4 regions of the Pseudomonas bijieensis genome follow, and region 1 is predicted to be linked to each of the others. Evidence: predicted binding sites of a transcription regulator. Region 1 holds the regulator's gene; each other region holds the start of a gene.
The links. Region 1 encodes FliA, which starts transcription of late flagellar genes. Its sites were predicted from a motif close to CTAAAGTTTNNNNNNNNNNNGCCGNTAA; they were not measured.
Positions count from the first base shown of each region.

Region 2: the regulator FliA is predicted to act here: its motif matches at 3,992-4,019, upstream of GN234_RS19280 (methyl-accepting chemotaxis protein).
Region 3: the regulator FliA is predicted to act here: its motif matches at 3,505-3,532, upstream of GN234_RS27885 (methyl-accepting chemotaxis protein).
Region 4: the regulator FliA is predicted to act here: its motif matches at 5,195-5,222, upstream of GN234_RS25345 (methyl-accepting chemotaxis protein).

Region 1 covers NZ_CP048810.1:2,380,994-2,388,869, forward strand. The annotation lists gene GN234_RS10270 (chemotaxis protein CheA) at 1-815, opposite strand, end outside; gene GN234_RS10275 (protein phosphatase CheZ) at 846-1,631, opposite strand; gene GN234_RS10280 (chemotaxis response regulator CheY) at 1,650-2,021, opposite strand; gene fliA (RNA polymerase sigma factor FliA) at 2,189-2,935, opposite strand; gene fleN (flagellar synthesis regulator FleN) at 2,932-3,762, opposite strand; gene flhF (flagellar biosynthesis protein FlhF) at 3,879-5,228, opposite strand; gene flhA (flagellar biosynthesis protein FlhA) at 5,240-7,369, opposite strand; gene GN234_RS10305 (hypothetical protein) at 7,504-7,876, opposite strand, start outside.
Region 2 covers NZ_CP048810.1:4,418,945-4,426,820, forward strand. The annotation lists gene GN234_RS19265 (putative bifunctional diguanylate cyclase/phosphodiesterase) at 1-1,360, shown strand, start outside; gene GN234_RS19270 (NorM family multidrug efflux MATE transporter) at 1,469-2,863, opposite strand; gene GN234_RS19275 (LysR substrate-binding domain-containing protein) at 3,022-3,942, shown strand; gene GN234_RS19280 (methyl-accepting chemotaxis protein) at 4,130-6,106, shown strand; gene GN234_RS19285 (aldose 1-epimerase family protein) at 6,352-7,566, shown strand; gene GN234_RS19290 (YifB family Mg chelatase-like AAA ATPase) at 7,573-7,876, opposite strand, start outside.
Region 3 covers NZ_CP048810.1:6,284,065-6,291,940, reverse strand. The annotation lists gene GN234_RS27895 (AI-2E family transporter) at 1-11, opposite strand, end outside; partial or broken gene trhP (prephenate-dependent tRNA uridine(34) hydroxylase TrhP) at 159-1,476, shown strand; gene GN234_RS27885 (methyl-accepting chemotaxis protein) at 1,784-3,463, opposite strand; gene GN234_RS27880 (Na+/H+ antiporter family protein) at 3,692-5,008, opposite strand; gene GN234_RS27875 (sensor histidine kinase) at 5,283-6,596, opposite strand; gene GN234_RS27870 (response regulator transcription factor) at 6,593-7,261, opposite strand; gene GN234_RS27865 (PepSY domain-containing protein) at 7,261-7,572, opposite strand; gene GN234_RS27860 (PepSY domain-containing protein) at 7,572-7,876, opposite strand, start outside.
Region 4 covers NZ_CP048810.1:5,729,098-5,736,973, reverse strand. The annotation lists gene GN234_RS25370 (LysR family transcriptional regulator) at 1-236, opposite strand, end outside; gene GN234_RS25365 (CTP synthase C-terminal region-related (seleno)protein) at 251-961, shown strand; gene GN234_RS25360 (DUF2025 family protein) at 1,231-1,557, opposite strand; gene GN234_RS25355 (glycerophosphodiester phosphodiesterase) at 1,803-2,930, shown strand; gene GN234_RS25350 (PepSY domain-containing protein) at 3,082-3,387, shown strand; gene GN234_RS25345 (methyl-accepting chemotaxis protein) at 3,467-5,092, opposite strand; gene GN234_RS25340 (transporter) at 5,356-6,378, shown strand; gene GN234_RS25335 (hypothetical protein) at 6,521-6,664, shown strand; gene GN234_RS25330 (hypothetical protein) at 6,742-6,936, shown strand; gene GN234_RS25325 (MFS transporter) at 7,039-7,876, shown strand, end outside.

The sequences.
Region 1 (7,876 bases):
GGCTTGGCCGGTGTCGGCGCCGAAGCGATGGCCGAATCCAGTGCGTCCACGGCAAAGGTGCCCTTGCCATGCAACTGATCGAGCAATGCTTCGAATTCATCGTCGGTGATGTCCGAGCTGTCGCCCGCGGCTTTCGGGGCGGCCGGGGCCGCCGACGGGACGACGGCATCAGGTGCGAACTGGCCCTTGCCATGGAGCTGGTCGAGCAGCGACTCGAACTCGGCATCGGTGATTTCATCGCTGGCAGCTCCATCGGCGGCCGGCGCAGCGGGTGCAACCGGAGCGGCCGGCGCCTCGGCCTGGGCCTTGACGGTGTTGAGGGAGTCCAGCAGTTGTTCGAATTCGTTATCGGTGATGTCGCCCGATTCCTCGGCGACCGGTTCTTCGACCACTGCCTCGGCAACCGGCGCCGCTTCGTCAGCCGATTGCGGCTCGGCCAGGCGCGACAGCGCGGCGAGCAGCTCGGGGGTGGCAGGGGTAATCGGCGAGCGCTCACGCACTTCGCTGAACATACTGTTGACCGCATCCAGCGCTTCAAGCACCACGTCCATCAGTTCCGAATCAACGCGACGCTCACCCTTGCGCAGGATGTCGAACACGTTCTCGGCAATGTGACAGCACTCCACCAGCTCGTTGAGCTGGAGGAAGCCGGCGCCTCCTTTTACAGTGTGGAAACCGCGAAAAATTGCATTGAGCAGATCCGCATCATCAGGTCGGCTTTCCAGCTCGACCAGCTGTTCGGACAGTTGCTCTAGAATCTCGCCGGCCTCAACCAGGAAATCCTGAAGGATCTCTTCATCGGCGCCGAAGCTCATTAATGGCTGCTCCTAAAACAGGGCTAAAACTCAGAATCCAAGGCTGGACAGCAAATCGTCCACATCGTCCTGACCGGACATAACGTCTTCTCTTTTATCGGCATGAATTTGCGGACCTTCACCCTGAGAGAGATGTTTTTGTGGATCTTTTTCAGCAAGCATCGCTTCACGGTCGTGTTCGATACCTGCAAAGCGGTCGACCTGGCTGGCCATCAACACCAGTTTGAGCAGGTTGCTTTCCACTTCGGTGACCAGTTGGGTCACACGCTTGATCACTTGGCCGGTCAGGTCCTGATAGTCCTGGGCCAGCAGAATGTCGTTGAGGTTGCTTGCTACGGCGCGGTTCTCGGTGCTGCTGCGCGTCAGGAAACCGTCGACCCGACGGGCCAGTTCCCGAAACTCTTCAGCGCCGACTTCTCGACGCATGAACCGACCCCAGTCGGTGCTCAAGGCCTGGGCTTCTTCGCTCAGGCCATTGACCAGCGGCGTTGCGCTTTCCACCAGGTCCATGGTGCGGTTGGCCGCGGCCTCGGTCAGCTTGACCACATACCCCAGACGCTCGGTGGCGTCGGTGATCTGCGAGACTTCCTCGGCCTGCGGCATATGCGGGTCGATCTGGAAATTGACAATCGCGCTGTGCAGTTCACGCGTGAGCTTGCCCACTTCCTGATACAGACCGCGGTCACGGGTCTGGTTGAGCTCATGGATCATTTGAACCGCATCGCCAAAGCGACCTTTTTCAAGGCTGTCGACCAGTTCGCGGGCATGTTTTTTCAGGGTCGATTCGAAATCGCCCATTGAAGATTCGTTGTCCATAGCTCCCCCGTGGCGCCGTTAACCGATGCGTTCGAAGATTTTTTCGATCTTCTCTTTCAACGCCTGGGCCGTGAAGGGTTTGACCACATAGCCGTTGACACCGGCCTGGGCCGCTTCGATGATCTGCTCGCGCTTGGCTTCGGCAGTGACCATCAGCACCGGAAGATGCTTGAGTTTTTCGTCGGCACGCACCTGACGCAGCAGGTCGATACCGGTCATGCCCGGCATGTTCCAGTCGGTGACCAGAAAATCGAAGTTGCCACTGTGCAACATCGGGAGCGCAGTGGTCCCGTCATCTGCCTCGGCCGTGTTGGTGAACCCAAGGTCACGCAACAGGTTTTTTATGATCCGCCGCATCGTTGAGAAGTCATCAACGATGAGGATTTTCATGTTCTTGTCCAATTCGACCTCCAAGCAGTCTTAAACGCGCCCAGCACCTGGACGCGCCATTTCAATCAATCCGGCACAACACTCGACAACGGTCTGGAGCACAACGGATGGAGACTGGCGCAGTACTTGCCAGGCCAGCCTCGTTCGCAGTGTCCCCACACTGCCTGTCAACGCGCTCGCCACTCCCCCAAACGCCCCCGCAAACGGGCCGCGCACTGGCTGTGTAACTGGCTGACCCGCGATTCGCTGACCCCCAGGACCTCACCGATTTCCTTGAGGTTCAGCTCTTCGTCGTAGTACAGCGCCAAGACCAGTCGCTCACGCTCCGGCAAATTGGCAATCGCATCCGCCAGCGCGCTCTGGAAACGTTCATCTTCCAGGTCACGCGATGGCTCCATGTGAGCACTCGCGCCATCCTCGTGCAGTCCCTCGTGTTCACCACCGTCCTGCAACAGGTCGTCGAAACTGAACAGGCGGCTGCCCAAGGTATCGTTCAAAATCCCGTAATAATCATCGAGACTCAACTGGAGTTCGGCCGCAACCTCGTGATCTTTAGCGTCACGCCCGGTTTTAGCTTCAATTGCCCGAATTGCATCGCTGACCATGCGGGTATTGCGGTGCACCGAGCGTGGCGCCCAATCGCCCTTGCGGACTTCATCGAGCATGGCCCCGCGAATGCGAATACCGGCATACGTCTCGAAACTGGCGCCCTTGCTCGCGTCGTATTTGTTCGACACTTCGAGCAGGCCGATCATGCCCGCCTGGATCAAGTCTTCGACCTGGACACTGGCCGGCAACCGCGCCAGCAAGTGGTAGGCGATACGCTTGACCAGTGGCGCGTAACGCTCGATCAATTCGTACTGGGCGTCCCGTGCCGATTTTTTGTAGAGATGGTTGTAACCGCTGGCTGTCATAGCACGGGCCCTGCTGTTTGTTGCACAAGACGCTCGACGAAAAATTCCAGATGCCCGCGCGGGTTGGCCGGCAACGGCCAGGTATCGACCTTCTGGGCGATCGCCTTGAACGCCAGCGCGCATTTGGAACGTGGAAAGGCTTCATAAACGGCACGTTGCTTCTGGACGGCCTTGCGTACGCTTTCGTCGTAGGGCACGGCGCCGACGTATTGTAGGGCGACGTCCAGGAAGCGATCCGTGACCTTTGTCAACTTGGCGAACAGGTTGCGGCCCTCCTGCGGGCTCTGGGCCATGTTGGCCAGGACGCGGAAGCGATTCATGCCATAGTCGCGGTTCAGCAGCTTGATCAAGGCATAGGCGTCGGTGATGGACGTCGGTTCGTCGCAGACCACCAGCAACACTTCCTGGGCCGCGCGTACGAAACTGACGACCGAGTCGCCGATACCGGCCGCGGTGTCGATCACCAGCACATCGAGGTTGTCGCCGATGTCGCTGAAAGCCTGGATCAGGCCGGCGTGCTGGGCCGGGGTCAGGTGAACCATGCTCTGGGTGCCGGAGGCAGCCGGCACGATGCGAATCCCGCCTGGCCCCTGCAACAGCACGTCGCGCAATTCGCAACGGCCTTCGATCACGTCCGCCAGGGTGCGTTTGGGTGTAAGCCCCAAGAGCACGTCGACGTTCGCCAGGCCCAGGTCGGCGTCCAGCAGCATGACCCGTCGGCCAAGCTCTGCCAGAGCCAGGGACAAGTTCACTGACACGTTAGTCTTCCCGACGCCACCTTTGCCGCCGGTCACCGCGATCACCTGTACGGGATGCATGCTGCCCATGTTCGTTCTTTACCTTGTCTTACTTAGACGGAGGCCACATTACTGGCTGCGCGTTCGCATACGGAACAATGCATGGCAGACCATCGATGTAGGTACAAAAAATATTCATGATTACCTCAGCCAACCTGCTTGGTCGGGCTGTGGTAGATATCAGCGAACATATCAGCCATGGCTTCTTCGCTGGGTTCTTCCTGCATTTGCACACTCACGGCACGGCTGACCAGTTGATGACGGCGCGGCAGATGCAAATCATCCGGGATCCGCGGCCCGTCGGTCAGGTAGGCCACCGGTAGTTCATGACCGATCGCCAGGCTCAACACCTCGCCCAGGCTTGCCGTTTCGTCCAGCTTAGTCAGGATGCAGCCGGCCAGCCCGCAGCGTTTGTAGCTGTGGTATGCGGCGGTTAGAACCTGTTTCTGGCTGGTGGTTGCCAACACGAGATAATTTTTTGACTTGATGCCGCGTCCGGCCAGGCTTTCGAGCTGCATGCGCAGGGCCGGATCGCTGGCTTGCAGGCCGGCGGTATCGATCAGTACGACGCGCTTGCGCAGCAACGGTTCCAATGCCTGGGCCAGGGACTGGCCCGGATCCACATGGGTCACCGACACGTTGAGGATCCGTCCCAGGGTCTTGAGTTGCTCCTGGGCACCGATGCGGAAACTGTCCATGCTCACCAGGGCGATGCTCTGGGCGCCGTACTTGAGTACGTAGCGGGCGGCGAGCTTGGCCAGGGTGGTGGTCTTGCCCATGCCGGCAGGACCGACCATGGCAATCACCCCGCCCTCTTCCAGCGGCTCGACTTCCGGCGTGGCAATCATCCGCGCCAGGTGCGCCAGCAACATGCGCCAGGCCTGGCGAGGTTCTTCGATACCATTGATCAATGCCAGCAGGTCCCGGGACAACGGACCGGACAGGCCGATGCGTTGCAGGCGACGCCACAGGTTGGCCTGGGCCGGACGGCTGCCTTGCAACTGGTTCCAGGCCAGGGAGCCGAGCTGGACTTCCATCAGCTCGCGCAGGCTGTTGAGCTCGAAGCGCATCGAGTCCAGGGCGCGCGGATCGACCCCACGGGCAGGCGCGGCGGGTGCCGGCTCTGGACGACGCGGTTCGGCCTGGGCCTGCTCGATCAGCGGCTCGGCAGCGGTCAACGGCAAGCCGGCGGTCAGTGGCTGACCGGCGAACAATTGACGATTGGTGCCCGCGGCACCCTCGCCTTCGCTGCTACGCAGGCTCAGTTCGGCCTGGGCGCTGGCGATGCGCGATTGGGTCTTGCGCAGCTCATCTTCGAGTTCCATGTTCGGAACCCGCGGGGCCAGCGCAGACAGTTTGTAATCCAGGGCCGCCGTCAGCTCGACACCGCCGGCGATACGACGGTTGCCAATGATGGCTGCTTCAGCGCCCAGCTCGTCACGAACCAGTTTCATGGCCTGACGCATGTCGGCGGCGAAAAAACGCTTCACTTGCATAAACCACTACCTCAGCCGTTGGGCCCTACTGTCGCAACGATGGTCACTTGCTTGTTGTCCGGTATTTCCTGGTACGCCAGCACATGCAGCCCCGGGACCGCGAGGCGCCCGAATCGCGAGAGCATCGCGCGAATCGGACCGGCCACCAGCAGGATCACCGGCTGGCCTTGCATCTCTTGCCGCTGGGCTGCTTCGATCAGCGAACGCTGCAGCTTCTCGGCCATACTTGGCTCCAGCAGGACACCCTCTTCCGAGCCTTGCCCTGCCTTCTGCAGACTATTGAGCAATATCTGTTCCAACCTTGGTTCCAGAGTGATCACAGGCAGCTCGGACTCAGTGCCTACAATGCTTTGGACGATTGCGCGGGACACGCCGACCCGAACAGCTGCCACCAAGGCGGCGGTATCTTGACTCTTGGAAGCGTTGTTGGCGATAGCTTCGGCAATACTGCGTATGTCGCGCACAGGCACTTGTTCGGCCAACAGCGCCTGCAGCACCTTGAGCAACTGCGACAACGAAACCACACCCGGCACCAGCTCTTCGGCCAGCTTCGGCGAGCCTTTTGCCAGTACTTGCAGGAGCTGCTGGACTTCTTCGTGGCCGATCAGCTCGCTGGAGTGCTTGTACAGAATCTGATTCAAGTGGGTCGCCACCACCGTACTGGCGTCTACGACGGTATAGCCGAGAGACTGGGCCTGGGCCCGCTGGCTGATTTCGATCCACACCGCTTCCAGGCCGAAAGCCGGATCCTTGGCGGTGATGCCGTTGAGGCTGCCGTAGACCTGTCCGGGGTTGATCGCCAGTTCGCGGTCGGGGTAGATCTCGGCTTCGGCCAGGATCACCCCCATCAAGGTCAGGCGATAAGCGCTCGGCGCCAGGTCGAGGTTGTCGCGGATATGCACGGTGGGCATCAGGAAGCCCAGGTCCTGGGAGAGCTTCTTGCGCACCCCCTTGATCCGCGCCAGCAATTGCCCCCCCTGGTTGCGATCGACCAAAGGAATCAGGCGATAGCCGACTTCCAGGCCGATCATGTCGATCGGGGTCACGTCATCCCAGCCCAGTTCCTTGGTTTCCATGGCGCGAGCCGGCGACGGCAGCAGTTCCTGCTGGCGCTTGACCTCTTGCAGGGCCTGGACTTTCTGCACGTTCTGCTTCTTCCAGAACAGGTAGGCGCCACCGGCCGCCAGGGCAGCCATGGTCAGAAAGGAAAAGTGCGGCATGCCAGGCACCAGGCCCATCACCGCCATCAGGCCGGCAGCAACGGCCAGGGCCTTGGGCGAGGCGAACATTTGCCGGCCGATCTGCTTGCCCATGTCTTCGGAGCCCGAAGCACGGGTCACCATGATCGCGGCCGCTGTGGATAACAACAGTGATGGCAATTGCGCCACCAAACCGTCACCGATGGTCAACAAGGCGTAAACCCTGCCAGCGTCGCCGAAGGTCATGTCGTGCTGGAAGATACCGACGGCCATGCCGCCGATCAGGTTGATGAACAGAATCAGCAGGCCGGCGATGGCGTCACCGCGCACGAACTTGCTGGCACCGTCCATGGAACCGTAGAACTCGGCTTCCTGGGCCACTTCCAGGCGACGCAGCTTGGCCTGGCTCTGGTCGATCAGGCCGGCGTTGAGATCGGCGTCGATCGCCATCTGCTTGCCCGGCATCGCATCGAGGGTGAAACGCGCGCTCACCTCGGAAATCCGCCCGGCGCCCTTGGTCACCACGACGAAGTTGATGATCATCAAGATGGCGAAGACCACGATACCGACCACGTAGTTACCGCCGATCACCACCTCACCGAAGGCCTGGATCACCTTACCGGCGGCAGCGTGCCCGTCCTGGCCGTGGAGCATGACCACCCGGGTGGACGCCACGTTCAGCGCCAGGCGCAACAGCGTGGCCACCAGCAGGATGGTCGGGAATACGGCGAAATCCAGCGGCCGCAGGGCGTATACGCACACCAGCAGCACGACAATCGACAGGGCGATGTTGAACGTGAAAAACACGTCCAGCAGGAACGGTGGTACCGGCAGCATCATCATGGCGAGCATGACCAGCAGCAACAGCGGCACGCCCAGATTACCCCGGCTGAGGTCTACGACATTGCTGCGCGCGGTGCTGAGTAACTGAGAGCGATCCACCAATATTCCCCGTTCCTGTGAAGCAAACTTTTGACGCCCTGGACGGGCGCAGACGGGGTATTGCAAGAAGCCTTCCAACTTGCAGTCAAGATTCGCAACGGCGTGCATTCATTCGGCGCGATGCACCCGGTGAATCACTGCGCTGTAAGTATTTGCGCCGGTGTGATTGGGCCAAAATTCAATTTCCAGCCCCTGACGTAACGCGCGCCCCGGAACATTTGCACACCATCGACTTCAACCTGGTCTTGATTGGCGTACATGAACACCACCATCGAAGAAGGCGCCTTGACGTCGGCCAAGGGCTCTTCAGGCGCGTTGATCTGGTGGCCCTCCATCACATTGAGCGCCCATTGAAACTGGATGATCGGAAGATCCGCGATCGTGATGATCTGCTTGGGATCCTCCCACCGAAAATCCGTGCGCGCGGCAAGCCTCAATTTCCCATCAAGGATCTGGAAAATCGGCTTGTGATAACGCCGCTCCAGCCCCCCACTCGACCATCCATCG
Region 2 (7,876 bases), 2.0 Mb from region 1:
TCGTTGCCTGCGCCATGTGCGCGAACGTGGCGTGCTGGAAAACACCTTGCAGCGCCTTGCCGAACAGGACCCGTTGACGGGCATTGCCAATCGCCAGGGTTTCCAGACGCTGCTGGCGGCACGTCTGGCGGAAAACGATGGCCGGGGCCTGGCCCTCGGTCACCTGGACCTGGACAACTTCCGTCACGCCAACGACGCCCTTGGCCATCAGGCCGGTGATCGCTTGATCCTGCAAGTGGTGTCGCGACTCAAGAGCTCGCTCGAGGCCGGCGATCAATTGGCGCGCTTGGGCAGCGATGAATTCGCCCTGCTGATCGACACCCGCCGCGCGCCACAACGGGCCGAGTGGATGGCCGAGCGCATTACCGAAGCCTTGGCCGAGCCCTATTGGGTGGACGGTGAAAGCCTGCTGATCGGTTGCAGCCTGGGCGTTGCCCACGCTCGTGCCCAGGCCGGCGCCGATCCGCTGATGTGGCACGCCCACATCGCCATGCAGCAGGCCAAGAGCACCCAGGGCTGCACCTTTCATATCTTCAACGAGCGCATCAACCGCAACGCCCGCAGCCTCGCCGACCTGGAAAGCGAACTGCGCCGGGCACTGCGCCGTGACGAGTTGGAGCTGCATTACCAGCCACGGCTGAACCTCGATGGCGGCCACATTGTCGGCCTCGAAGCGTTGGTGCGCTGGCGTCATGGCGAACGCGGATTGTTGCCACCGAGTGAGTTCGTGCCGCTGGCCGAACAGAGCGGCCTGATCGTGCCACTGGGCTACTGGGTGATTTCCCGGGCGCTGCGGGACATGCAGGCCCTGCGCGAGCGGGGGCTGGCGCCGTTGCACATGGCGGTCAACCTGTCGTTCCGGCAGTTCCAGGACAGCCAGTTGCTGCCGACCCTGAGCCGACTGATTGCCGAACGGGGGGTCGAGGCGCAATGGCTGGAATTCGAACTCACCGAAACCGCCGTCATGCGCCGCAGCGAGCTAGTCAAGCAGACCATGGATGCCCTGGGTCGCCTGGGGGTGCGCTTCTCCCTGGACGACTTCGGCACCGGGTTCTCCTCGTTCGTGCACCTCAACAGCCTGCCCATCGCCTTGCTCAAGATCGACAAGAGCTTCGTCGGCGGCATGGAGCAGCGCGAAGAGAATCGCAAGCTGGTGCACGCCATGATCAACCTGGCCCACAACCTCAACCTGGAGGTGGTGGCTGAAGGTGTGGAAACCCGGGAGCAACTGGACCTGCTGCGCGGCTTTGGTTGCGACCAGGTACAGGGCTTTTTGATCAGCAAGCCGTTGCCGCTGCCTGAATTGGTTGAATACCTGACATTCGATGGCAATCAGCAGTCCACACTGGAAATGAGCTAATACAAATTCCTGTGGGAGCGAGCCTGCTCGCGATAGCGGTAGACCAGTCGGCAGCTATATTGACTGACACATCGCCATCGCGAGCAGGCTCGCTCCCACAAGGGATGCTCACTCAGTCTGAACGACCTCGAAACGTTGCTGCCCAGGCTCACTGCGAATCATCCGCTTCATCTTCCACTCAAACGCCAGGGTCAGGCTCACGGCCGCGCAAGCCAGCCCCAGGGCCAGGCCCCACCAGACGCCGGTCGGCCCCCAGTTGAGGTGAAATGCCATCCACCACGCCGACGGCGCGCCAATCAGCCAATAGCATCCCAGGCCAACCAGGAAGGTGGTCTTGGCGTCCTTGAGTCCGCGGATGCAGCCCATGGCAATGGTTTGCGTGCCGTCGAACAGCTCGAACCATGCCGCCACGGCCAGCAGGCTCACGGCCAGGTTGATCACGTCGCGGAACGCCGGGTCGTCGTGGTCCAGGAACAGGCCGACCAATTGATGGGGCAGCAACCAGAACACCATGGCGAACGCCAGCATGGCCGCCGCGCCAAAGCCAATCCCGACCCGACCGGCCAGGCGCGCCATCGGCAACTGCCCGGCGCCGTAGTGTTGGCCGATGCGCATGGTGATGGCGTAGGACATCCCCGCCGGCACCATGAACGCCACCGAGACGATTTGCAGGGCGATCTGGTGGGCGGCCAACGGTGTGCTGCCCATGGTGCCCATGCACAGCGCGGCGAACGCAAACAGCCCGACTTCCACCGCGTACGTGCCACCAATCGGCAGGCCCAGGCGCCACAGTTCCTTGAGGTATTGGCGATTGGGCCGCGACAGGCCGTCGAGCAGGGGGTAGGCACGGTAGGCCGGGTGCCGATGGATGTGCCAGGCCAGTGCCAGGGCCATGCAGTTGGCGACGATGGCCGTGACCAGGCCGATCCCCATCAGGCCGAGTTTCGGCAGGCCGAACATGCCGGTGATGAGCGCGTAGTTGAGCAGGAAGTTGGCCACCGTGCCGCCGAGGCTGATCACCATGACCGGTGTGGCCCGGCCAATGGCGCTGGTGAAGCCGCGCAGGGCCATGAAGCTCAGATAGCCGGGCAGGGCGAACGGCAGCGCCAGCAGGAACTGTCCGGCGGAGAGTACGTTGGTTTCGGTCTGGCCGAACATCAGCAGTACGGGCTTGAGGTTCCACAGCAGCAACCCGGCCATCAGCGCCATCAGCCAGGCCAGCCACAGCCCGGCCTGGGTCAGCCGGGTCGCGCCTTCGACATCGCCCGCGCCCTGGCGGATCGCGACCAGGGTGCCCACCGCGGCGATCACGCCAATGCAGAAGATCGACACGAACGAATAAGTGGCCGCCCCGAGCCCGCCGCCGGCCAGGGCTTCGGGGCTCAGGCGCGCCATCATCACGGTGTCGGTGAGCACCATCAGCATGTGCGCCAACTGTGAGGCAATCAACGGCCCCGCCAGCCGCAGGATGGCCCAGAGTTCGGTACGCACAGGATGCCGCATGATCATCACGCTCCATGTTCAAACAAGGCAGTAAAGCGACGATTCTCGGCGCTCTCGGCCGATTGCACAAAAGGATAAAAAAGATCGCTGGCATGATTAAAACTCATGCTGGATGGGTTTCTGGTAGGGTTGGCAAACAACGCCATGGAGCTTTTGCGATGTCTCGTCGTCTTCCGCCTCTTTATGCGCTGCGGGCATTCGAAGCCGCGGCGCGCTACAGCTCGTTCACTCGGGCCGCTGAAGAGCTGTCGATCACCCAGAGCGCGGTCAGCCGGCACATTCGCACGCTGGAAGATCACTTTGCCTGCCGGCTGTTCCAGCGCAGCGGGCGCAACCTGCAACTGACCGAGGCGGCGCGGTTGCTGTTGCCGGGGGTACGTGAGGGCTTCATGGCGCTGGAGCGGGCCTGTCATACCTTGCATGGCGAGGATGGCATCCTGCGCATGAAAGCGCCTTCCACACTGACCATGCGCTGGTTGTTGGCGCGCCTGAGTCGCTTCCGGCATTTGCAGCCCGGCAACGAAGTACAACTGACCAGTGCCTGGATGGACATCGATTCGGTGGACTTCAACGTCGAGCCCTTCGATTGCGCCGTATTGCTGGGCAACGGGCACTTTCCCGCCGACTGGGAGGCCAGTTTGCTGTTTCCCGAGGAGTTGATCCCGGTGGGCGCGCCGAACCTGTTGAATGACCAGCCCTGGGATGTGGCGCGGTTGGCCAGCGCTGAACTGCTGCATCCCACGCCGGATCGCCGGGACTGGCGCAACTGGCTGCAGCGCATGGGCCTGTCCGACAAGGTTTCGCTCAAGGGGGGACAGGTGTTCGATACCCTGGAGCTGGGCATGATCGCGGCGGCACGCGGCTATGGTGTTTCCATGGGCGACCTGCTGATGGTGGCCGAGGATGTCGCCCAGGGGCGCCTGAGCTTGCCATGGCCGACCGCTGTCGCCAGCGGTGAACACTATTACCTGGTCTGGCCAAAAACCCGCCCGGGTGGTGAACGTTTGCGCCGGCTCAGCGACTTCCTTCAGGGTGAAGTAAAGGCCATGCAATTACCTGACGTGCAGCGTTTGGGCTGAAACGTTGTAGTTGGCGTGATAGCCGCTTGGCATTAATCCTTGCGAACCGCTCAAGTATTTGGCTTTGCCGCCGAATCCGTGAGCATGGAACCTTCGTGCAGAAAGGGCCAACTTTCACCTCACCCGAATAGAATGCCGAGCGTGCGAGCGTGATCAGGATGATCCGGTCTCTCGGCCAGGAGCCGTCATGTCTCAACCCCGTGCCCGGATCGCCTCACAGCTAGGCCTTGCCCTCGCTGTGATATTGGCGATCGTGATCTCCGGCAGTACCGTTTTCGCCCTGCGTTCGCTGGACACTGCCAACCTCGCCACCCGTGAAGAGCACCTGGCCAGCGAAGCGCGTCTGATGGCCGATCAGCTCAATACGTTCCACAGTACCTTGCGCGAGAGTACTCAACGGTTGGCCGGCCTGTTCGAAAAGCGCTTCAGCGCCGGCCTGAGCGTGCATCCGGACCAGCCGGTGACGGTGGCGGGCGTACAAACCCCCGGCTTGAGCCTGGGCGGCGAAGTGTTGAACAACAACTTCAAGGAAGTGGATGACTTCAAAGCGATGACCGCCGGGGTTGCCACGGTTTTCGTGCGCAGCGGCGACGATTTCATCCGCGTCAGTACCTCAGTCAGCAAACAGGACGGTACGCGGGCCATCGGTACCGTGCTCGACCGTGCCGGCCCGGCCTACGGTCCGGTGATCAGCGGGCAGAGCTACATCGGTCGAGCCCTGCTTTTCGGACGCTTCTACATGTCGCAGTACACGCCCGTACGCGACAGCAGCGGCAAGATCATTGCCGTGTTGTACGTAGGCTTCGACTACACCGACGCGCAGAATGCGCAGTTCGAGAACCTCAAGCGCTTCCGCATCGGCCAGACCGGTTCGCTGGCCTTGCTGGATGAACAGAACAAATGGCTGGTGCCGCCGGCCGGCGTGCAGGCGCTGGACCAGGCGAGCGCGACCATCGTTGGGCTGGTCAAGAAACCGGGCAAGGGGGCGTTCTGGACCGATACCGCCGAAGATTTCTACAGCGTTGCCGTACCGTTCGAGGGCGGGCCGTGGGCGGTGGTGGCGAGCATGCCGAAAGCCGAGATTCGCGCCGTGACCTGGAGCGTCGGTACTCAGCTGGCCATTGGCAGCCTGCTGGCGATGTTGTTGGCGGTGGGCTCGGCGATGTGGCTGTTGCGTAGCAAACTGGCGCCGCTCGGCGATCTGGTTCGCCAGGCCGAAGCCTTGGGCGCTGGCGACCTGAGCGTGCGCTTGAATGTGTCGAGTCATGATGAGATCGGTCAGTTGGCCCGTGCCTTCAACCAGATGAGCCAGGCCTTGTCGACCATGGTCGAGCACATCCGCAAGGCCTCCCAGGAGGTCAACAGCCGCGCCCAGGCGCTGTCCGGATTGTCCAGTGGGGCGTATGAAGGCATGGAGCAGCAGTCCGGCGAAATCACCAGCATGGCCGGCGCGGTGGAAGAGTTCAGTGCGACCTCATTGAACATTGCTGACAACATGGGCAACACCGAGCGCCTGGCCCAGGAAAACGCCCAGCAAACCCGCATTGGCCGGACCTCTATGGATGAAGCGTCGTCGTCCCTGGAACAGATCGCCGGTGCGCTGAACAGCACCGCCACGGTCATCAATACCTTGGGCCAGCGTTCGCAGGAAATCGGCGGTATCGTTGGCGTTATCACCTCGATCGCCGAGCAGACCAACCTGCTGGCCTTGAACGCCGCCATCGAAGCCGCCCGCGCAGGCGAGCAGGGCCGTGGTTTTGCCGTGGTGGCCGATGAAGTCCGCAGCCTGGCATCTCGCACCCGCCAGGCCACCGACGAAATTTCCAGCATGATCAACAGCATCCAGCAGGAAACCGGCAATGCCATCAGCACGATGGAGCAGGGCAACCTGTTGATGCAGGAAGGCCTGTCGCGCAACGCCAACGTGGCCTCGGCCCTGGCGCGCATCGACGAGCAAAGTCGCTCGGCCGGCCAGCAATTTGCGGCGATTACCACCGCCACCCAGGAACAAAGCAGTACTGCGACCTTGCTCAGCAGTAACCTGCAAAGCATCGCCATGGCCAACAGCGAACAGCGGCAAGTGGTCTCGAACCTGGCACTCACCGCCAAGGAACTGGAAAAACTGGCCCAGGACCTGCGCCAAGAGGTCGATCGGTTCCGCTGAAGCGTCTTGCACCGCTGTCACGAGCAAGCTCACCCAGACCTCCTGTGAGTGAGCTTGCTCGCGATGACGGCAGCCCCGTCCACATCATCTCAATCTGACCCACCGCTATCGCGAGCAAGCTCGCTCCCACCGAAAACTTCCAACCCGCTGGTCGTTGCTTTTTAAGGATATTGCTGTTTTTAAGCTTGCTGAAACGTTTCTTCAAGTCTATAAAAACCGCACAACTCCAATAAAAGGTCGTGACCATGACTCCGCTCAAACTCCTCGTTACCCTTGGCGCTCTAAGCGCTGCCTCCCATGCGATGGCTTGGGATTACGTCCTGCTGGATACGGATAAAGCCGCTCAACCCTGGCAAATCACCAGCCAGCAACTGGGCGTGAAGACCGGCAAGCCCTTTTCCGTGACGATGCGCACCTTGCACGGTGGCCGCCAGGAAGGCGTCAGCATCGTCGACATCGACAACGGTACCCTGAAGCTTTCCGTCGTCCCGACCCGCGGCATGAACGTGCTGCAGGCTTCGGTCGGGAATGTGCGCATGGGCTGGGATTCGCCCGTCAAGGAAGTGGTCAATCCGGCGTTCATTGAGCTCAATGGTCGAGGCGGACTGGGCTGGCTCGAAGGTTTCAATGAACTGGTGACTCGCTGTGGCTACGAATGGGTCGGCCATCCCGGCATGGACAATGGTGAGCTGCTGACCCTGCATGGTCGTGCAGCCAACATCCCGGCCAACAAGGTCACTTTGCACATCGATGAAAAACCTCCGTACGCCATCACATTGCGAGGCGAGTTGAAGGAGCAGGCCTTCAAGAAGGTCGATTTCTCGGTGCAGACCGAACTGGTCACCGAGCCGGGCAGTGTGGCTTTCACCCTCAACGACACGCTGACCAACAACGGCGACTATCCAAAGGAATACCAAGCGCTCTATCACAGCAATTTCAGCACGCCGTTCCTGGAGCAGGGCGCTCGTTTCGCGGCACCGGTCAAGCAGGTCTCGCCGTTCAACGACAAGGCCAAGGGCGACTTGCCCGATTGGCAAACCTACCGGGCCCCGACCAAGGATTACGACGAAACCGTCTATAACGTCGTGCCCTACGCCGACGCCAAGGGCGACACCCTTACCGTGCTGCACAACAAGGCCGGCAGCCTCGGGGTATCGGTAGGCTTCAACACCAGCACGCTTCCCGTGTTCTCCCTGTGGAAAAACACCGATACCCAAGGCCAGGGCTACGTGACCGGGCTGGAGCCAGGCACCAGTTTTTCCTATAACCGCCGGTATCAGCGACCACTGGGCCTGGTTCCCATGATCGCGCCGAAAGAGCACAAGCAGTTCCAGATCCACTACAGCCTGCTGGCGGATAAGGGCGCCGTGGATAAAGCCCTCAAACGCATCGATGAAATCCAGGGTGGCCGGGAAACCGAGGTGCGGGGCACGCCGCTGGTGGACCTGAGCAAGCCGTGACGCACTTCAGGGCGTAGCGGGCCGATACTGCAACGCCTCGGCCAAGTGCTCCCGACTGATCCGATCCACCCGCTCAAGGTCTGCCAACGTACGGGCGACCTTGAGCAGGCGGTGGGCGGCTCGCAGCGACAGGGTCAGTCGTTCGCAAGCGGTTTCCAGCCAGGTTTCATCGAGTGCGGATAGTTTGCAATGCCGACGCAAGCCCGGCAGATCCAGGAATGCGTTGGCACAGCCCTGGCGTTTTTGCTGGCGTTCCCGGGCTTCGGCCACGTGCTCGGCGACGGTGGCCGTATCGGCACCGGGTTCGCTT
Region 3 (7,876 bases), 2.8 Mb from region 1:
TTTCGATTCATCAGCTTTCCATGTCCAAAGGCGGGATAAACATTAGTCATCCAGGACTCGCCGGAGTGCCTTCGCGTTTGCACCCGGCATTGATCCAAATCAATACCGCCGGGCCGACCGTGGCGTACCCTCGCCGCTTTTTGCGACCTGACGCCACCATGACCCTCGCCGCCCCCGAACTGCTCGCTCCCGCCGGCACCCTGAAAAACATGCGCTACGCCTTCGCCTACGGTGCCGATGCGGTGTACGCCGGTCAGCCGCGCTATAGCCTGCGGGTGCGCAACAACGAATTCGACCACGCGAACCTGGCCTTGGGTATTGCCGAGGCCCAAGCCATGGGCAAGCGCTTCTACGTGGTGGTGAACATTGCCCCGCACAACGCCAAGCTGCGGACCTTCCTCAAGGATCTGGAGCCGGTGATCGCCATGGCGCCGGACGCGCTGATCATGTCCGACCCGGGGCTGATCATGCTGATGCGCCGACACTTCCCGCAGATGCCGATCCACCTGTCGGTGCAGGCCAATACCGTGAACTGGGCGAGCGTCGAGTTCTGGCAACAGCAGGGCTTGAGCCGGATCATCCTGTCCCGGGAACTGTCCCTTGAGGAAATCGCCGAGATCCACGAGCAGGTGCCGGCCATGGAACTGGAAGTGTTCGTCCATGGCGCGTTGTGCATGGCTTATTCCGGGCGCTGCCTGCTGTCCGGCTACTTGAACAAGCGCGATGCCAACCAGGGCAGTTGCACCAATGCCTGTCGCTGGAAATATTCGGCGCAACCAGCGGTGGAAAACGTCGTGGGCGACATCGTGCAAACCTATCAGCCGGAACCGACCCTGGGCCTCGGCGCGCCCACCGACCAGGTGTTTTTGCTCCAGGAAGCCAACCGCCCGGAAGACGCCATGCCGGCCTTCGAGGACGAGCATGGCACCTACATCATGAATGCCAAGGATCTGCGAGCGGTGCAGCACGTGGAGCGGCTGGCGCGCATGGGCGTGCATTCGTTGAAGATCGAAGGCCGGACCAAATCGCACTTTTATTGCGCGCGCACCACCCAGGTCTATCGCCGGGCCATCGATGACGCGGTGGCCGGCCGGGAATTCGATCGCAGCCTGATGACCGACCTGGAGTCCCTGGCCCAGCGCGGCTACACCGAAGGTTTTCTACGACGCCACGTGCACGACGAGTACCAGAACTACCAGAACGGCAGCTCGGTGTCGGAGCGCCAGCAGTTCGTCGGCGAACTGACCGGCGAACGTCGCGAACGCCTGGCCGAAGTACGGGTGAAAAACCGTTTTGGCCTGGGCGACCACATGGAACTGATGACCCCCCAAGGGCAACTTCCACTTCGACCTGCATCAGTTGCAGGACGTCAAAGGCCAGAGCATCGAGGTGGCGCCGGGGGATGGGCATGTGGTGTACGTGCCGATTCCGGATGCGGTGGATTTGCGGTTTGGGTTGTTGATGCGCGATGTGCAGGGAGCGCCCGCCTGAAATCCATTCGTGGCGAGGGAGCTTGCTCCCGCTGGAGCGCGCAGCGGTCCCAAGCGTTTGGGGCTGCTTCGCAACCCAGCGGGAGCAAGCTCCCTCGCCACAACTGCGCTCGGCTGGAAATTGTCATCGCGAGCAAGCTCGCTCCCACAGGGTTGGGGATGGCCTGCCGTGCCCGGCAGAAACTGCCGAAGGCTGCGATCCTCCGCTTCCGATAAGGCCTGGTAGCCCAGGCGAAAACATCTGGATCGAGAGCGAAAGATCGCAGCCTTCGGCAGCTCCTGCTGCGACGGGATCAGATCCGGAACTGCCCCACCAGTTGGCCCAGGCGCTGGCCCAGGTCGGCCAGGCTGCGGGAAGTCTGGGCGCCGAGTTGGGTTTCGTCGGCGACACTGTCCACCGCCACAGCGATCTGATGCACGCTGCGGTTGATTTCTTCGGCCACTGCGGTCTGTTCCTCGGCAGCGCTGGCGATCTGGGCGTTCATCGAATTGATGGTGCCGATCAACTGCGCCATGGTGTCCAGGGAAGCACCCGCCTCGTTGGCCCGTTCCGAAGTGCCATCGCCGGCCTCACTGGAACGGCGCATCGCTTCCACCGCCGCATGGGTGCCTGATTGCAGGCGGTCGATCATGCCCTGGATTTCCTGAGTGCTCTGCTGGGTCCGGCTGGCCAGGGCCCGTACTTCATCGGCCACCACGGCGAAGCCACGCCCCGCTTCCCCGGCACGCGCGGCCTCGATGGCGGCGTTGAGGGCCAGCAGGTTGGTCTGCTCGGCGATCGAACGAATCACCCCGAGCACACTGACAATCGAGGCCACGTCCTGCTGCAAGCTGTCCAGGGACACGCCGCTGCTACGAATATCGTTCACCAACGCATGAATCTGCTGGATGCTGCCAGCCACCACGCGCTTGGCCGACTGCCCTTCCTCGTCGGTCTGCTGGGCCGCGACAGCGGCGCCCTGGGCACTGCGGGCGACTTCCTGGGCAGCCGAGGACATCTCGTTGATCGCCGTGGCGACCTGATCGGTTTCGTGGCGCTGGCGCTCCATGGCCTGCTCGGAGCGCTGGGCCTGTTCGGAGACTTGCGTCACCAGGCCGGTCAGTTGCGAGGTCATGTCGGTGATCTGCCGCACCAGGCCGTGGATCTTGTCGACGAAGCGGTTGAACGAACCGGCCAACTGACCGAGTTCGTCCTGGCTGGTGATGGCCAGACGACGGGTCAGGTCGCCCTCACCCGCGGCGATGTCGTCGAGGTTGTCTTTCATCAGGTGCAGGGGACGCAGGATCGTATTGGCGAGCACCAGGCCCACCACCGCAATCACCAGCAACACCACCGCGGCGATCCCGACGATGCTCAAGATCACGCCTTGCAGGCGATCGTGGACCTTGGCTTCCACCAGCGCCACCTGGGCTTCGATGCCGTCCAGGTTGACCGAGCTACCGACCGCCAGGTCCCACTTGGGCAGGTATTCGGTGTAGCCGAGCTTGGGCACCAGGTCCTTGCTACCGGGCAGCGGCGAGCTGTATTCCAGATAATGCGTCCCGTCCTTGGCGACTTTCACCAGGTCACGGTTGACGTAGACACCGTTCGGGTCGCGGTTGTCCTTGAAACTCTTGCCCACGCCATCGGGGCTGTTGGCCTTGAACAGACGAATGGTCTCGGAGTCGTAGCCGAAGAAATAACCGTCCTTGCCGTAACTGATATTCGACAGCAGCTTGATCGCCTGGGCGCGTGTCTCGTTATCGCCCGCAGCTGCGGCATCGTACAGCGGCTTGATGGCGGTAAGGCCCACCGCCACGTAGTTCTGCAGCGTGGCCTTGGCCTCGCTGAGCAGGCGTTCGCGAGTCTGCTGGACTTCTTTGCCAGCTTGTTCCTTCAAGATGAAAGCCGTGGTCAGGCTGATGATCACGGCGGACAGCAATACCGGCAGTATCGCAAGGGACAGGACTTTAGCCTTCAGGCTCAGGCGCATGCTGTTCACTCTTGTTGGTGTTATTGGCGTGGTTAGCTGTATTAACGGCAAGGCACGGCAAAACTGTAGGACAAAGTGAACAAGGCTTGAGGGAGGTATTGAATCTGGAGGGCCCCATCGCGAGCAGGCTCGCTCCCACATTGGATTGAGGTGTTCACAGATGTTGTGTCCACTGCAAGTCCCCTGTGGGAGCGAGCCTGCTCGCGATGCAGGCAACGCCGTCTCGGATTACAACACCATCGCCGCCACCCAGCCAAACACCAGCAACGGCAGGTTGTAGTGGATGAAGGTCGGGACCACGGTGTCCCAGATGTGATGGTGCTGGCCGTCGATGTTCAGGCCGGAGGTCGGGCCCAGGGTCGAGTCCGAGGCGGGCGAACCGGCATCGCCCAGGGCGCCGGCGGTGCCGACGATGCAGACGATCGCCAGCGGGCTGAAGCCCAGTTGCAGGCACAGCGGCACGAAAATCGTCGCCAGGATCGGCACCGTGGAAAACGACGAGCCGATGCCCATGGTCACCAGCAGCCCCACCAACAACATCATCAGCGCACCGATGCCCTTGTTGTGGCCGATCCAGGCCGCCGAGGTTTCCACCAGGCTCTGGACTTCACCGGTGGCCTTCATCACTTCGGCGAACCCCGAGGCGGCGATCATGATGAAGCCAATCATCGCCATCATTTTCATGCCTTCGGTGAACAGGTCGTCGGTTTCGCGCCAGCGCACCACTCCCGAGAGCGAGAAAATCAGGAACCCGACCAGGGCGCCGATGATCATCGAGTCCACCAGTAGCTGCACCGCGAACGCCGCCGCCACCGCAAACCCGGCCACCATCAGGCTCAGCGGGTTGTAGCGCACGGCCACTTGCTCGACCCGGGCAATTTTCTTCAGGTCGTAGACGCGTTTCTTGCGGTAGGAGAACAACGACAACAGCAAGCCGAACACCATGCCCAGCGCCGGAATGCCCATGGCGTGGGTAACGTTGATGCCGCTGACGTCCACGCCGCTGCGGGCGATGTTGGCCAGCAGGATTTCGTTGAGGAAGATATTGCCGAAGCCCACCGGCAGGAACATGTAGGGCGTGATCAGGCCGAAGGTCATGACGCAGGCGATCAACCGGCGGTCCAACTGCAACTTGGTCAGCACATAGAGAAGTGGCGGCACCAGCAGCGGGATGAAGGCAATATGGATCGGCAAAATGTTCTGGGAGGCGACCGCGACCGTTCCCAGCAGACCGATCAGGACCCACTTGACGCCCGAGCCGCCAGCGGCGTCCTGGCGATCCACAAGGGCCAGGGCCTTGTCGGCCAAGGCATGGGCCATGCCGGACTTGGCAATCGCCACGGCGAAGGCTCCGAGCAAGGCATAGGACAACGCCACCGTCGCACCGCCACCCAGGCCGGCATTGAACGCCTTGAGCGTCGCCTCGATCCCCAGGCCGCCTGTCAGGCCACCCACCAACGCGCCGATAATCAGCGCGATCACCACATGCACGCGGGACAGGCTGAGTACCAGCATGACGCCTACCGCAGCAATTACTGCATTTATCATCGTTACCTCAAAGCACAGCGATGGAAAGCCACCGGACAAAAAAGGTCGCGACTTTGCAGCAAGCGGCGGCAAGCTGCAAGGGCCGTGGGGCGGGTTTTCACAAGGTTTGCAATCACCACAGACCAATGTGGGAGCGAGCCTGCTCGCGATAGCGGTCTGCCAGTCGACATTGATGTGGCTGACCCAACGCCATCGCGAGCAGGCTCGCTCCCACAGGGGGCCAAGCCAGACAGAGAATCTATGGCACGGCTATAAAGGGTTAGCGCAGACATCAGCGCTTGGGCAATTCGATCACCACCTTCAACCCACCCCATTCACTGTCGTCCAACGCCAGCAGGCCGCCCCAGGTGTCGACGATGTCCCGCACGATGCCCAGGCCCAGGCCGTGTCCATCGGTCTGTTCGTCCAGCCGCGTGCCCCGGCTGAACACCTGGTCGCGGCGGTCCTTGGGGATGCCCGGGCCGTCGTCCTCCACGGCCAGGCTGAAGCCCTCGGCTGTTTCGGTCATGGTCAGGCGTACCTCGGCGTCGGCCCATTTGCAGGCGTTGTCCAGCAGGTTGCCGAGCAATTCCAGCAGGTCCTCACGGTCCCAGGGCAAGTGCAGGCCTGGCGGGGCGACATAGCTCAGGTGCAGGTGTTCGCCGTGGATCATGTTCAACGTGGCCAGCAATCCTGGCAGTTCGGCGTCGCAGTCCAGATGCGCGCCGGGCAAGGCATCGCCGGACAGGCGGGCGCGGTTGAGTTCGCGGTTCAAGCGCTGCCGGACCTGCTCCAATTGCTCGAGCAACAGCTTGCGCAACTCGGGATACGGGTCGAGCTTTTCGTTCGAAGCCAGGCTTTGCAGCACTGCCAGCGGGGTTTTCAAGGCATGGCCGAGGTTGCCCAGGGCGTTGCGTGAACGCTTGAGGCTGTCTTCGGTGTGGGCCAGCAGATGGTTGATTTGTGTCACCAGCGGCTCCAGCTCCCGTGGCACCTGTTCGTCGAGTTGCGAACGCTGCCCGCGCTGCAACTGGGCAATCTGCTCCCGGGCCCGGTCCAGCGGACGCAAGGCGCGGCGCACGGTGATGCGTTGCAGCAACAGGATCAGCAGCAGCCCCGCCAACCCGAGCCCGAGGCTAACCTGCTGCATCCTTCGGAAACTGTCACGCACCGGCGTGTAGTCCTGGGCCACGCTGATGGAAATCGCCTGGCCGAGCCGCCGATAGTCGGTACGCAGCACCAGCAGCTTCTGGCCCTCGGGGCCCAGTTGCAGGTTGCTGTGCAGGCCCGGGTGGTCGAGCCGGGGCAATTCCTGGTCCCACAGGGAACGGGAGCGCCAGTGCACATCGGCAAAATCGATGCGGAAATAATGTCCGGAAAAAGGTCGCTGATAGGCCGGCGACAAACGTCGCTCATCCAATTGCAAACCCTGCGGGCCGCGCACCAGGGCCACCAGCAGGTTCTCGCTGTCGTTGCGCAGGCCCGCTTCCAGATAACGCTGCAAGCCCAGTTCGAACAGCCACAGGCTGGTCTGCGCCAGCACCAGGCCGACCACCACCATCACACCGATCAGGCCCAGGCTCAGGCGTCGCTGGATGGATCTCACTGCGCCTGCCCGCCGAACAGGTAGCCCTGGCCGCGACGGGTTTCGATGACGCTGCGTCCCAGCTTGCGTCGCAGGTGATTGACGTGGACTTCCAGCACGTTGGAGTCGCGCTCGGTCTCACCGTCGTACAGGTGTTCGGCAAGATGACTTTTGGAAAGGATCTGCTCGGGATGCAGCATGAAATAGCGCAACAGGCGAAACTCGGCGGCCGTGAGCTGGATGTCGGTGCCGTCGCGGACCACGCATTGTCGCCCTTCATCCAGGTGCAGCCCGGCCGACTTCAGCGTCGGCTGGTTGACCTGACCATGGGAACGGCGCAGCAACGCCTGGATCCGCAAGTGCAGTTCTTCGGGGTGAAAAGGTTTGGTCAAGTAATCGTCGGCACCGGCCTTGAGGCCTTCGATGCGCTCGGCCCAGGACCCGCGGGCAGTGAGGATCAGCACCGGTGTGGCCAGGCCGCCGGCGCGCCACTGGGCCAGTACCTCCAGCCCCGGCACACCCGGCAGGCCAAGGTCGAGGATAATCAGGTCGTAGGGCTCACTGCTGCCCTGGTACACCGCATCGCGACCATCGGCGAGCCAATCGACGGCATAGCCCTGTCGTGTCAGCCCCGCCATCAATTCGTCCGCCAGGGGCACGTGATCTTCCACCAGAAGCAGGCGCATCAGTCTTCCTTATCTTTGAGTAAGCGGCCGGTCGCGGCCTCCAGGTCCAACTCGCGCACGACGCCGTCGGTGTCCAGCAACTCGACCTCATAAATATAGACGCCGTGTTTCTCCTCCAACTCGGCTTCCAGAAGTTTGGCGCCGGGATGCAGGTCCAGCGCCTGTTGCAACAATTGCTCCAGCGGCAGGATCACGCCTTGCTGGCGCAGTTGCAGGGCCTCGTCCTGGTCCAGGTCCCGGGCTACGGCCAGCGAACAAAACGCCAACAGCGCCAGCGCCCATCGACTATGGGCGCGCAGATTAAGCTTCATTACGTATCCTGATGATTCTTGAGTACCTCGCCGTTGGTGGCGTCCAATTCCAGGTCCCACTCAATGCCCTTCGTATCGCGCAGATCCACCTGGTAAATGTACCTGCCGTACTCCTCTTCCAGTTCGGTATCGGTCAAGGTGGCGCCAGGGTGTTTGGCCAGGGCAATGGCGTCGAGTTTTTCAGTGGACAGAATGGTACCAGCGTCTCGCAGTTTGCGGGCTTCGTCGTTGTTGAGGTCTCGTGCGTGAGCCAGGCCAGCGCCGAGGGCCATGAGGGTCGCGATGAAAAAGGCAGTCAGGCGGT
Region 4 (7,876 bases), 3.3 Mb from region 1:
TCGAACAAGGGTTGGCCCAGGGCCGCCTCGAGTCGGCGTACCGAGCGGAATACCGTGGACACATCCACTTGCAGCAGTCGCGCAGCCCGAGCCAGTGAGCCACCACGGACCAGCGCGAGGATCAGGGACAGATCCGGGTAGTCCAGACGATAGTGCGTCGATGCATTGAACACTTGGATAAACGCCAATATTGATTGCGTGAACGCCAATCTATAGTGGCGACCAGCAATCAACAAGCGGCGAACATCCCATGGAAAACCAGCGTTCTTTACACATCGCTCTGGTCGGCGACTATGACCCACAGATAACGGCCCGTCGGGCGATCCCCCGCGCCCTTGAGCTCATCGCCAGGCAAACCGGACAAGAGAGTAGCTGCCAGTGGTTGGCAACCGACGCCATCGCCGACAACAACGTTCTGGATGACTTCGATGGCGTCTGGTGCGTGCCCGGCAGTCCTTACCGAAGTGAAGACGGCGCCTTGCACGCGATTCGTTTTGCCCGGGAACAGCGTCGCCCTTTCCTCGGCACCTGCGGCGGCTTTCAGCATGCCGTACTGGAATACGCCCGTAACGTGATGGGCTGGGCCGATGCCGCCCATGGCGAAACCGCTCCCGAGGCTGAGCGGGCCCTGTTGACGCCGCTGAGCTGCGCCTTGGTCGAAACCATCGATAGCCTTCAACTCGAAGCGGGTTCCCTGATCGCCAGGGCCTATGGTCGCCAGACGGTTTTCGAGGGCTATCACTGCCGCTTCGGGGTCAATCCGGATTTTGAAAAGGATTTGCTGAACCAGCGCCTGCACGCCGTTGCCCGGGATTCGGCCGGCGATCTGCGGGCCGTGGAATTGCGTGACCATCCATTCTTTGTCGCTACGCTATTTCAGCCGGAACGCGCTGCGCTGGAGGGTCGTGTGCCGCCGTTGGTTGCTGCGTTTGTGGAGGCCTGCGCGAGGACAAGGCCATGAGCGCAGCTTGCATTGATGTTGACTGTGACGCCGCCATCGCGAGCAAGCTCGGCTCCCACATGGATATGAGGTGGACGCAGATCCTGTGTCCCCCCGATCCCACACTGAATCTCGGGTGTTCACAGATCCTGCCTTCACCACAAATCCCCTGTGGGAGCTGAGCTTGCTCGCGATAGCGGTGGGTCAGTTTGGATCAATACTGAATGTGCCGCCGCCATCGCGGGCAAGCCTTGCTCCCACAGTGTCTTTGTTCAACTCAAGATCGGGGTTCAGCCTTCCACCAACTGCCGCACCGCCACGATTTCCGGCAGGTCGCTGCGGGCCATGTACACCCGTAAAGGTTCGGTGAGGTTGATGCGGTCGTCGATGTGCTGGTCCAGCAACAACTGGATGCGCTCGCGCTTGAGGGCCATGGTGCCGTCTGCCACCTCAGCCCAGACAAACTCGCTGGCGGGAATGATGCCGTCGTCGGCCACGTCCATGCCAAAGGCGTCTTCGCTGAAACGTACGATGTAGTGGCCGGTCTTGCGGTTCAGACCGACAAACCCCTTGAGCTGGTCGGCGGCCTGGCAGATGAATGTCGAAGTGGTGCGCATGGTAAACCTCATGGATGCGTCCCTCGGGACGTCTGATCGATGGTTTACACGCAGGGCAAGTGAACGATGGTTTCGGGTTTCCCTCTGCCGGGGAAACTGGTGCTGCCAAGGGTACTGCAAAGCATCCTGGAAATGCGTGGGAAAATTCTGCTTTGCACACGTTTATGTCGGTATGGCGATAGCGCCGACAGCGTTCAGTTGCTAAAAGATAGGTTTTTGCACACACCCACGAAAGGATTTCGAGCATGCCTGTCACTTTTACCCGCAGCGCCTTGGTGCTGAGCCTGTTGCTCGGCTTCGGCCAGACACAAGCCTCCGAGGCCCCGCCCCCCAAGGCGCTGGCAGCCCTCCAGGGCATTCCGCACCCGGCGGTCATCGCCCACCGTGGTGCCTCGTTCGATGCGCCGGAATCCACTGCCGCCGCCTACAAACTGGCCCGCGACCTGGGCGCCGACTATCTGGAACTGGACCTGCAACGCAGCAAGGACGGTGTGTTGTTCGTCCTGCATGACGACAGCCTGCTGCGCACCACGGATGTCGCGGCCAAGTTTCCCGAACGCAAGGACAGCACCGCCAACCAGTTCACCATGGCGGAACTCAAGACTCTCGATGCCGGCAGCTGGTTCAACACCGCCTACCCGGACCGTGCCCGCCCTTCATTCGCCGGCCTGAAAATCCTCACCCTGGATGAAGTGATCGACATCGCCGAGGGCAACCCGCTGCACAAACCAGGGCTGTACATCGAGACCAAGGAGCCGAAGCTGTTCCCCGGCATCGAACGTGATCTGAAGGACAAATTACAGGACCGCGGCTGGCTGAGCCCAGCCGGGTCGAAACTGGCCAAACGCGCCACCGGGGTCGGCCAGGGCAAGGGCAAGGTGGTCTTGCAGACCTTTGAAAAGAGCAGCCTCGAACTGCTGCACAAAGAGATGCCGAAAGTGCCGAAGATCCTGCTGTTGTGGGTGGGCGAAGGCAACATCGAGCCCAAGTCCAAGGTGCCTTTTGCCCAATCCGGTGAAACGGACAAGGCGGTCTATTACGCCAAGCAGGAACCCAAGGACAAGGCCGAATTCGAAAAGTGGGTCCAGTACGCCAAGGCTCAGGGTGCGATAGGCACCGGACCGTCCGCCGCCTTGACCCACGGCGGTAGCCAGAGTTACTCGGACCTGGTGCAACCGTGGATGAACCAGTACACCCATGACCAGGGTCTGCTGGTGCATGTCTACACCGTGGATGAAGCGGTGGACTTCAAGAAAGTCATGGATGCCGGCGTCGATGGCATCTTCACCAACCGCGCCAGTGAACTGCTCAACTACTTCAAGCGCCCCGAGACTGGCAGCGTCGCGCAGTTACTGGAAAAGAACGGCTACTGAACCCGAACACGCCTATGGGGGAGGACTTTGCCCCATAGGCCCCCACTCGGCACTTCAGAAGTTTTTTCGAATTAAGGGTGAATTAAGTTGCCACAGATAATCTGGCACCACTTAAACGACTCCTCCCTTAATGACACCAAGGAAAGAACTTATGAAAACTTTGACTGCCCTGTTCACCGCTGCCGCCCTGACCCTCACCGCTGGCCTGGCCCAGGCCGATGTGCGCATCGACCAGATCCCACAACTGGTCAAGGAAGGCAAGATCAAGTCCCTTGAATCGATGAACGAAGAAGCCCTGAAGTTGCACCCGGGCGCGACCATCACCGACACCGACCTGGACAATCATTTCAACGGTTATGAGTATGAAGTCGAATTGAAAACCGCCGACGGTAAAGAATTCGACGTGGACTTTGATGCCACGACCGGCAAGGTCTTGAGCAACAAGCAAGACACTTGATCCATCAGTAGAAAAGAGCCGCGTAACCTTGGGGTTGCGCGGCTCTTTTGCGTTTATCGATAACTAACGCGAACTACCGTCAGGCACTCAACCGTGCCGTCACTTCATTCAACTGCCCCGACAAGCCATGCAGATCCCGACTGGCGGCTTCGGTGCGTTGCACATTGTCCAGGTTAGTGCTGGCTATGCAGGTGATTTCAGTCAGGTTGCGCGAAATGTCTTCGGCCACGGAAGTCTGCTCCTCGGCAGCGGTGGCGATCTGGCGGTTCATGTCGCGAATGGCTTCGACTGCCTGGGTGATGCGCTCGAGCATCGCACCGGCCTGGGTCACTTGCTCCACGCTTTCTTCGCTGCGGGACTGTCCACTCTCAATGGCGTGGGCCGCGTCCACCGCACCGGTTTGTACAGTCTGGATGATCTGGTTGATCTCGATGATCGACGACGCAGTGCGCTGGGCCAGGCTACGCACCTCATCGGCAACCACCGCGAAACCGCGTCCCGCCTCCCCGGCCCGCGCCGCTTCAATGGCAGCGTTGAGGGCCAGCAGGTTGGTCTGCTCGGCAATCCCGCGGATCACCTCCAGCACCTTGCCGATGCGCCCGCTGTCGGTTTCCAACTGACGGATGACCGTGGCCGTGTTGGCGATCTCACCGCGCATTTGGGTAATAGTGCGAATGGTCCCTTGCATGACCTGCTCGCCCTGTTGCGCCGATTGATCGGCATCATCGGCCGCCCGCGCCGCGTCGGCGGCATGGCGGGCCACTTCCTGGGCCGTGGCGGACATTTCGTTCATCGCCGTCGCCACCTGATCGGTGCGTTCGAATTGCTCGCTGGTGCCCTGGCTCATCAGGCTGGCGATGGCATTGAGCTCACCGCTGGCACTGTCCAGTTCCGTGGCACTGCGTTGCAGGCGGGTAAAGGTTTCGGCAAGGAAATCACGCAGTGTGTTGGCCGCTACCGCCAGATTGCCCAGTTCGTCCTGACGGTTGCTCGTCACACGTTCGGCGAAACGCCCATGACTGAGTCGGGTCACGTATTCGATCAGGTTACGGATCGGTTGAACCAGGTTGCGATTGACCAACCACAGGCTGAACAACCCAATCAACATGCCCGACACCAGCATGATCACCGTGCCGAGCATGATCGTGCGATCGGCACCGGCGCTGATCAGCATCGATTGCTCGGTGCCCAGCTTGCGCAGCTCCACCACCAGCGCACTCATTTGCTCACTGGCCGCACGGTCCACGCCCTTGACCGCCGCATCGCCCGCCGCTGGATCGCCACCGGAGGCGACAAAGGCATCACGGCCCTTTTGGTAAGCCGCGCCCAACTGACGATGCTCATCGCGCAGGGCCTCGATACGCGTCTTGACGGGGGCCGGCACACCAGCACGCCCGATCAATTCGCCGAGGATGCCTTGGACATCACGCTGACGCTCCTCGAACTGCTTCCAGTATTTATCCAGATCCGCCGGCTGCTTGCCGCGCAGCAGGACGTTTTTCCATTCCTGCACCTGCACCTTGAACTGCAGGTTGGCCTCATCGATCAACTGCGAGGCACGCAACGGACCCTCGATCAAGTTGTGATAGTTCTGGACACCGTTGGAAAGGAAATGAAAGGACGCCAGGGCGATCAGCAACATCGCCAACAGGCTGCCGCTCAACAGGGCAAGGATCTGGGCTCTGAGGGATTTCTGTAAAAACATGGGGAGCAATCTCTAAGCAGCGAAAAGAACAGGAACGATGTCCCGACCTCCATGTCCGCAACACACCGCGTCGCAACCCGAATACGGGGGGATATGTACAAGCCATCGGCCTGTCTGGGGCACGCTTGAGCCTTGGCGACCACCGGTAGGGCCAGTTGGGCGGTGCCCATGGAATCGTCACAAAACCTTCAAGAAAGCTTGCGATGATGCCTACAAGTGAACCTGTGGCCGCTGCGACAGGCACTTCCCGCCAGCGAGACTTCATGAACCACAGCATCGACCAAAGCCATCGCGATCCGGACCTGTTCGGCCTGCTTTACGGGTTTCGTTTTCGACCTGGCGAACGTGGCCGGGAGATCGATTCGGCCCAGGCCCTGCAAAGCCTGCAACACCCGCAAGACGCCGATGAATTCCTCTGGCTGCACCTGAACCTGGCTCATGCCGCATGCGAGCGTTGGATGAAAAATCACCTGGCCCTGCCTCAGGAGTTTTTCGAAGCCTTGCACGAAGGTTCACGCTCGACCCGCATCGAGCATGTCGACTCGGCGTTGCTGGCCGTGGTGAACGACGTCGTGTTCAACCTCAGCAACATGGTGTCCTCGGATGTCTCCACATTGTGGGTGTGCGTGCACAGTCGGTTGATCGTCAGCGCGCGCTTGCAGCCCCTGCACTCGGTCGACAAGCTGCGCTCGTCGGTCAAGGCCGGCGAGTGCTTTCGCTCGCCAGTGGAATTACTCGTGCACTTGCTGCGCGACCAGGGCGAAGTGCTGACCCAGATCGTGCGCAAGACCAGCCTCAGCGTCGACCTGGTCGAAGATCAGTTGCTGTCCTCGCGGCTGTCCACCAACCGCGCCGAGCTGGGCAGCAACCGCCGGGTACTGGTGCGCCTGCAACGCCTGCTGGCCCTGGAGCCGGGTTCGTTGCTGCGCCTGCTCAACCGCCCGCCGCAATGGTTGCAGAAAGAAGACGTCAAGGAACTGCGCAAATCCACCGAGGAATTCGCCCTGATCATCAACGACCTCACCGCGTTGAGCGAACGGATCAAGCTGTTGCAGGAAGAAATCGCCGCCAACCTCAACGAACAAAGCAACCGCACCCTGTTCACCCTGACAGTGGTCACAGTGTTGGCGTTGCCCATCAACATCATTGCCGGGTTCTTTGGCATGAACGTCGGTGGCGTGCCGCTTGCCGGTGATCCCGAAGGCTTCTGGATCCTGGTGGCGCTGGTGGCGACCTTCACGTTGATTGCTGGCCGCTGGGCCTTTCGCAAGCGCCGCGACTATTGAGCATGACCTGTCCAGACAACCCCTTTTGTCGGCACACCAGGATTTAAAAGTCTTTTTGTCATTTCTCCTGGGGTATCCTGCCCAGGCTTTTTAAAAGCGCGGATCTACCAGATCTATCAACAGACTTTGCGAGGAGCGCGATATGCACGAGATCCCTAATCTCCCCTTCCCAAGCCTGCACGACACTGAGCAGACGACCACGCTACAAGCCGGGGGGCAACCAGACGCCCAGCAACCCGAGCCGAAAGAAGCCACTGAACGCCGCCAGGCCGACAGCGAAGACTGATTCACCCGCACCACCAGACCGTGTGGAAAGCGCTAATATGCGCTTTCCACACTGCCTGAATCCCGAGCCCCCGCACCATGACCGATGACACCCCGACCTTCAGCGAAGCCCAGGCCAGCGTACTGATCGGCACCGCCGAGAAAATGGTCGAGATCTGGACACGCCTTTCTCCCGAGAAACAAGCTGCCCTGCTGGCTCGTTTCGGCACCGAAGAAAACGCCCTCGCCGCACTGGTCACCACGCACCTGGTCGCCGGACAAAACGATCGCTGAGCAACCATTGGGCAAATAGTTTTACTTTTCCAAGACCAGCCACCACGCTCGCCGTTATCATAAGCAGCCTATCTATCCTGCTGCTCCGTGGACCTTTTCCTCATGTCAGATTCCCAGCGCCCCCTGGCGGTCACGCTGCAAGTCGTCTCCATCGTCCTGTTCACATTCATTGGCTACCTGAACATCGGTATTCCCCTGGCCGTGCTACCTGGATATGTCCACGGCGAGCTGGGTTTCGGCGCGGTGATCGCCGGGCTGGTGATCAGCGTGCAGTACCTGGCCACCCTGCTCAGCCGTCCTTATGCAGGAAAGATCATCGACAACCTGGGGAGCAAGCGTGCGGTCATGTTCGGCCTCGCCGGCTGCGGTCTGAGCGGTGTGTTCATGCTGGTGTCTGCCTGGACGCCCCATCTGCCAGTGTTCAGCCTGATCAGCCTGTTGATCGGTCGCCTGGTGCTGGGCAGCGCGGAAAGCCTGGTGGGCTCCGGTTCGATTGGCTGGGGCATTGGCCGGGTCGGCGCGGCGAATACCGCGAAGGTGATTTCCTGGAACGGCATCGCCAGCTACGGCGCGCTGGCAATTGGCGCGCCGCTGGGTGTGTGGCTGGTCAATGCGTTGGGACTGTGGAGCATGGGCGTCAGTATTATCTTGTTGGGCTTGCTGGGCCTGGCACTGGCCTGGCGCAAAACCGCCGCGCCCATCGTCGCAGGCGAGCGCCTGCCGTTCATGCACGTGCTGGGACGCGTCCTGCCCCACGGCTGTGGCCTGGCCCTGGGCTCCATCGGGTTTGGCACCATCGCCACGTTCATCACCCTGTATTACGCAACGCAGCACTGGGACAACGCGGTGCTGTGCCTGAGCCTGTTCGGCGCCAGCTTCATCGGCGCGCGTTTGCTCTTTGGCAACCTGATCAACCGCCTGGGCGGCTTTCGCGTGGCGA